Regions from separate parts of the Methylobacterium endophyticum genome, predicted to be linked through region 1. Evidence: predicted binding sites of a transcription regulator. Region 1 holds the regulator's gene; the other holds the start of a gene.
The links. The regulator HrcA, encoded in region 1, represses chaperone genes, less so after heat shock. The targets are predictions, from matches to a motif close to GTTAGCACTCNCNNNNNGNGAGTGCTAAC.
Positions count from the first base shown of each region.

Region 2: a site for HrcA is predicted at 2,063-2,091, ahead of groES (co-chaperone GroES). Genes of this name have one in related genera too.

Region 1 is NZ_JBNHES010000002.1:93,822-97,200, reverse strand. Features, by position in the region: gene ACP56T_RS02990 (alpha/beta fold hydrolase) at 1-143, opposite strand, end outside; gene ACP56T_RS02985 (DUF1236 domain-containing protein) at 257-1,015, shown strand; gene hrcA (heat-inducible transcriptional repressor HrcA) at 1,022-2,113, opposite strand; gene rph (ribonuclease PH) at 2,251-2,964, shown strand; gene rdgB (RdgB/HAM1 family non-canonical purine NTP pyrophosphatase) at 2,961-3,379, shown strand, end outside.
Region 2 is NZ_JBNHES010000002.1:257,469-260,847, reverse strand. Features, by position in the region: gene groL (chaperonin GroEL) at 1-1,617, opposite strand, end outside; gene groES (co-chaperone GroES) at 1,707-1,994, opposite strand; gene ACP56T_RS03730 (magnesium transporter CorA family protein) at 2,161-3,159, shown strand; gene ACP56T_RS03725 (DUF6492 family protein) at 3,166-3,379, opposite strand, start outside.

The DNA of each region.
Region 1 (3,379 bases):
AGCGCCGGGAGCTGGTGCCGCCAGGAGTAGCGGCTCTCGGGAAAGCCGTGGAGCAGCAGCGCCACGTCGTCCCCCTCTCCGGCCTCGTCGACGGCAAAGCGCAGGCCGTTCGCCTCGATCGTGCGGGTGGTGATGGCGCCCATGGGCTTCTTCGCGTGTGAGCCGGCGAACGGCGGAACGGTTTTCCGTAGCTCCTCGTTGCGGGCCGGAGAATGACGCCAGACGGCGTCAGACAGGCAGAGGAAACGGCCACGCCATGAGCAGCATCGGGACCATACTCCGCAACACCGTCGCCGCCACGATCATCGCCGCCGGCGCGACCACGGCCTTCGCCCAGGGCGCGGCCGGCCCCGCCGGCACGGGCGCCGGACCGGGCGGCGCGGGCCCCGCGGCGGGGCCGGGCGGGGGCGCCGGCGGCATGAAGGGCGGCGGCGAGGGCGGCGCCGGGATGCGCGGCGGCGAGGGCGGGGGCATGCGCGGCGGCGGCGCGGAGCCCGGCGGCATGAAGGGCGGCGAGCCCGGCATGAAGGGGGCGGGCGGCCCCGGTCCCGAGCGCGGCGAGCCGGCGCCCGGCAAGGCGCAGCCCGGCCAGCCCGGCCCCCAGCCGGGCAAGGCCGGAGCCGCGCAGGAGAGCGGCCCAGGAGCGAAGGGCGCGGCTCAGGAGAAGGGCGGGGCCCAGCGGGGCGCCGAGGGTCCCGGCCGCGAGGGCGGTCCGGGGGCGCATGGCGGCGCGGGCCGGGGGGAGGCGCGCGGCGCGGCCCAGCGGCTCGACACCCGCCAGCGCACGGAGTTCCGCCAGTCGATCACGCGCTCGGGCGTCGGCAGGGTGCGCGACGTGAACTTCCGCGTGAGCGTCGGCACCGCGATCCCGCGCTCGATCGTGCTGCATACCCTGCCGGCGGCGATCCTCGGCATCGTGCCGGCCTACCGGGGATACAGCTACATCCTGGTCGAGGACGACATCCTCATCATCGACCCGGACACCTACGAGATCATCGACGTGATCCCGGCCTGACCGCCGCTACGACCGCCCGCCGTCGAGCATCCGCGAGACGACGCGGGCGGTGTAGTCGACCATCGGCACGATGCGGGCGTAGTTCAGCCGCGTCGGGCCGATGACGCCGACGACGCCGACGATCTTCTGCGAGCCGTCGCGGAAGGGCGCCGCGATCATCGAGGAGCCGGAGAGCGAAAACAGCTTGTTTTCCGAGCCGATGAAGATGCGCACGCCCTCGGCGCCCTCGGCGCGGGCAAGCAGGTCGATCACGTCCTTCTGCGTCTCGAGATCGTTGAACAACAGGCGGATGCGCTCGAGGTCCTCCACCGCGCGCAGGTCCTCCAGCAGGTTCGCCTGCCCTCGCACGATGAGCTGGCGCGCGTCCGAGGGGCCGACGGTGGTGGCGAGCCCCGCATCCACCAGCCGCTCGGTGAGGGCGTCGAGCTCACGCTTCATCGCCTGGCGCCCGGCCTCGATCTCGGCGCGCAGGCCCCCGATGGTGAGCCCGCGCAGGCGCGCGTTGAGGTAGTTCGAGGCCTCCTGCAACGCGCTTGCCGGCAGGCCGGGGGGCAGGTCGACGAGGCGGTTCTCCACCGAGCCGTCGTCGGAGACGAGCACCACCAGGGCGCGGTCGACGTCGAGGCGCACGAACTCGATATGCTTCAGGTTCACGTTCGACTTCGTGGTGAGCACCACCCCGGCCCCGCGCGAGACGCCCGACAGCAGGCTCGACGCCTCCGCGAGGGCGGAATCGAAGGTGTGGCGGGAGGCGGCGGCGCGCATCTGCGCCTCGATCCGCTCCTGCTCCTCCCGGCCGACATCACCGAGCTCCAGCATCGCGTCCACGAAGAAGCGCAGGCCCTGCTCGGTGGGCAGGCGCCCGGCCGAGGTATGGGGCGCGAAGATCAGCCCGGAATGCTCCAGATCCGACATCACATTGCGGATCGAGGCCGGCGACAGCCCCATGGGCAGCAGCCGCGCGAGATTGCGCGAGCCCACCGGCTCGCCGTTGGCGAGATAGCTCTCGACGATCTGCCGAAAGATCTCTCGGGAGCGCTCGCTCAGCGCCGCCAGCGCCTGCGACGGCAACGGGAAGGGGCGGGGGGTCTCGGTCACGCTGTCATCCTGGCGGGCGATTGTGTCGATCCGCCGCCCGGCAGACAATCCCCGGCATCGCCGCATCCCGCCTTCGCCTTGCCCGGAGCGGGCTCCCCGCTTAAGAGCGCGGACCCCGAAATCGCCCGGAGAGACCGATGCGACCCTCGAATCGCGAGAGCGACGCCCTCCGGCCCGTGACCCTGGAACGCGCCGTGGCGCGCTACGCGGAAGGCTCCTGCCTCGTCAGCTTCGGCAACACCAAGGTGCTGTGCACGGCCTCCCTGGAGGAGCGCGGGCCGCACTGGCTGCGCGGCTCCGGCAAGGGCTGGGTGACGGCCGAGTATTCCATGCTGCCGCGCGCCACGCACGAGCGCACCCGGCGCGAGGTGAACTCGGGCAAGCCCTCCGGCCGCACCCAGGAGATCCAGCGGCTCATCGGCCGTAGCTTGCGCGCCGTCACCAACCTGCCGGCCATCGGCGAGCGCCAGATCACCGTCGATTGCGACGTGATCCAGGCGGACGGGGGCACCCGCACCGCCTCGATCACCGGCGCCTGGGTGGCGCTGCACGAGTGCTTCGCCTGGATGCGCGGCCGCTCGATGATCTCGGTCGATCCGCTGCGCGACCATGTCGCGGCGGTCTCCTGCGGCATCTACAAGGGCGTGCCGGTGCTCGATCTCGACTACGCCGAGGACTCGGCCGCCGAGACCGACGCCAACTTCGTCATGACCGGCACGGGCGGCATCGTGGAGGTGCAGGGCACCGCCGAGGGCAAGCCCTTCACCGAGGCCGAGCTGCTGGAGCTGATGCGGCTCGCCCGCGGCGGCATCGAGCAGCTCGTCGCCCTCCAGAAGCAGGCCCTCGCATGAGCCGCAAACTCACCGGCAAGGTCGTCATCGCGACCCACAACGCCGGCAAGCTCGTGGAGATGCGCGAGTTGCTGGCGCCGTTCGGGGTCGCGGCGGTCTCGGCCGGCGAGCTCGGCCTGCCCGAGCCCGACGAGACCGGCACGATGTTCTCCGAGAACGCCGCGATCAAGGCGCTCGCCGCCGCCACGGCCGCGAACCTCCCGGCCTTCGCCGACGATTCCGGCCTCTGCGTCGATGCGCTCGACGGCGCGCCGGGGCTTTTTTCCGCCCGCTGGGCTGGCCCGACGAAGGACTTTGCCGGCGCCATGGCCCGGATCGAGACGGAGTTGCAGAAGCGCGGCGCCACGAGCCGGCGGGCGCATTTCGTCTCGGCTCTGGTCGTCGCCTGGCCGGACGGCCACACCGAACTCTTCGA
Region 2 (3,379 bases), 160 kb from region 1:
GCCGCCGCCCGGCATGGCCGGGGCTGCGTCCTTCTTCGGCGCGTCGGCGACCATGGCCTCGGTGGTGACGAGGAGGCCGGCCACCGAGGAGGCGTCCTGAAGGGCGGTGCGCACGACCTTGGCCGGGTCGACGATGCCGGCCTGGATCATGTCCACGTACTCTTCGGTCTGGGCGTTGAAGCCGAAGGTCTCGGAGCCCGTGTTGTCGGTGATCTTGCCGACCACGATCGAGCCCTCGACGCCGGCGTTCTCGGCGATCTGGCGGATCGGGGCCTCAAGCGCCTTCAGCACGATCTTGATGCCGGCCTGGACGTCCGGGATGTCGGAGGTCAGCGCGGAGACGGCCTTCTTGGCGCGCAGGAGCGCCGTGCCGCCGCCGGGGACGATGCCTTCCTCGACCGCCGCGCGGGTGGCGTTGAGGGCGTCGTCGACGCGGTCCTTCTTCTCCTTGACCTCGACCTCGGTCGCGCCGCCGACGCGGATCACCGCGACGCCGCCAGCGAGCTTGGCGAGACGCTCCTGGAGCTTCTCACGGTCGTAATCCGAGGTGGTCTCCTCGATCTGGGCCTTGATCTGGCCGACGCGGGCCTCGATGTCGGCCTTCTCGCCGGTGCCGTCGATGATCGTGGTGTTCTCCTTCTCGATGCGCACGCGCTTGGCGCGGCCGAGCATGGGGAGCGTCACGTTCTCGAGCTTGATGCCGAGGTCCTCGGCGATCATCTGGCCCTTGGTGAGGATCGCGATGTCCTCGAGCATCGCCTTGCGGCGGTCGCCGAAGCCCGGAGCCTTCACGGCCGCGACCTTGAGGCCGCCGCGCAGCTTGTTCACGACGAGGGTGGCGAGCGCCTCGCCCTCGATGTCCTCGGCGATGATGACGAGCGGCTTGCCGGTCTGCACCACGGCCTCGAGGACCGGGAGCATCGCCTGGAGCGAGGAGAGCTTCTTCTCGTGGATGAGGATGTAGGGATCCTCGAGCTCGGCGACCATCTTCTCCGCGTTCGTGATGAAGTACGGGGAGAGGTAGCCGCGGTCGAACTGCATGCCCTCGACGACGTCGAGCTCGGTCTCGGCGGTCTTGGCCTCCTCGACGGTGATGACGCCCTCGTTGCCCACCTTCTGCATGGCGTGGGCGATCATCTCGCCGATCTCCTTGTCGCCGTTGGCGGAGATCGTGCCGACCTGGGCGACCTCGTCGGAGGAGGCGACCTTCTTGGCGCGGGCGATGATGTCCTTCACCGCGGCGGCCGTGGCGAGGTCGATGCCGCGCTTCAGGTCCATCGGGTTGATGCCGGCGGCGACGTACTTGGCGCCCTCGCGGACGATCGCCTGGGCGAGCACGGTGGCGGTGGTGGTGCCGTCACCGGCGATGTCGTTGGTCTTCGAGGCCACTTCGCGCACCATCTGGGCGCCCATGTTCTCGAACTTGTCGGCGAGCTCGATCTCCTTGGCGACGGTGACGCCGTCCTTGGTGATGCGGGGAGCGCCGAAGCTCTTCTCGATCACGACGTTGCGGCCCTTGGGGCCGAGCGTCACCTTGACCGCGTCGGCCAGGATGTCGACGCCGCGCAGCATCTTCTCGCGGGCATCGGCGCCGAAACGTACGTCCTTCGCTGCCATCTGCTAGTCCTCTCGAATGTTGGAAACACGCCCCAAGGCAGCCGGAACGGCCGCCTCCAAGAGCCTGGAAGAAAGACGGAAAACCGAGATCAGGCGACGACGCCCATGATGTCGGATTCCTTCATGATCAGGAGGTCCTGACCGTCGATCTTGACCTCGGTGCCGGACCACTTGCCGAACAGCACGCGGTCGCCGGCCTTGACGTCGAGCGCGTTGACGCGACCGTTCTCGTCGCGGGCGCCGGGGCCGACGGCGACGACCTCGCCCTCCTGGGGCTTCTCCTTGGCCGTATCCGGGATGATGATGCCGCCCTTGGTCTTCTCCTCGCCTTCGATGCGACGGACGACGACCCGGTCGTGCAGCGGACGGAACTTCATATCTGCCCTCTTGCTTCGATTCTCTGGATGGCGTTGATGCGCCTGCGACAGGCGCCTCAGCGGCAGTCGTTAGCACTCTCAACTAATGAGTGCCAGCGATGGGGGCGAGGTAGGCGCGCTCGCCGCGCAAGTCAAGACTGCCGCACCCCTTCAGGCGGACCGACGCATGCTGAGCCTTAACGGCCCCGAGGGCGCCATCGCGCATGCGGGCGGCCCGCCCGCCACGGTCTCCGCCGGCACGGTCTGGCTCGACCTCAACGATCCTTCCCCCGAGGAGGCGCGCCTCGTCGAGGAGACGACGGGCATCCGGGTGCCGTCGCGCAAGGCGCTGAGCGAGGTCGAGAGTTCGAGCCGTCTGCGCCGCCTGAAGAACGGGCTCTCGCTCTCGACCCCGATGATCACCTTCGAGCAGGCGGATTCGCAGCTCCGGCCGCTCGGATTCGTGCTGACCAAGGATCACCTCGTCACCATCCGCTTCCACGAGCTGCGCGCCTTCGAGGACGTGAAGACGCGGCTCGCCGACGCGGACGGCCCCGCCGAGACCAGCACGCAGATCTTCCTGCTGCTGATGGAGCAGCTCGTCGACGGCCTCGCCGACGCGCTGGAGGAGATGAGCGGCGACCTCGACACGCTCTCGACGCGCATCTTCGATTTCGACGTCGGTGCCAAGCGCAAGGACCCCTCCGCGCCCTCCTCGCCCCGCCGCCGGGACGTGGCGCTGCGCCGGATCCTGCGCAGCATCGGCCGTCGCGGGAAGGCGCTCGGCAAGATCCGGGCGAGCCTGCTCGGACTGGAGCGGATCATCCCCTACGTGGCGGGCGAGTGCGAGGGCCTGCTCCAAAGCGAGGAGGACGCGCGCTTCGAGACCATCCGCCGCGACATCGCCTCCCTCGACGAGTTCGAGACGCGTCTCTCGGAGAACGTCCAGTTCCTGCTCGACGCGGCGCTGGGCCTCATCAACATCGAGCAGAACAACACCTTCCGGGTGCTCACCGTGGTCTCGGTGGTGGGCATACCGCCGACGCTGGTGGCCTCGATGTACGGCATGAACTTCAAGAACATGCCCGAGCTGAGCTGGGCCTACGGCTATCCCTACGGCCTCGCGCTCATCGTCGTCAGCGCCCTCGCGCCGGTCCTCTATTTCCGGCTCAAGGGCTGGCTGTAGGACGGATCAGACATCCGTCAGGCCGAGCCCCTCGCGGATATGCGTGGCGACGATCTCGGGAGCCACCAGGGTGTTGCTCTGAACGACGGTGAAGAAGCTTTTCGGATCGATGGCCAGGGGCTTGGCCAGCCATGCCGCGAGGGCATCCTTGTCCCACACGCTCGCGCTCGATCCGAGCCGCTTTCCGGCGGCGGCGACCTCCGCTTGGCTGAGATGGTAT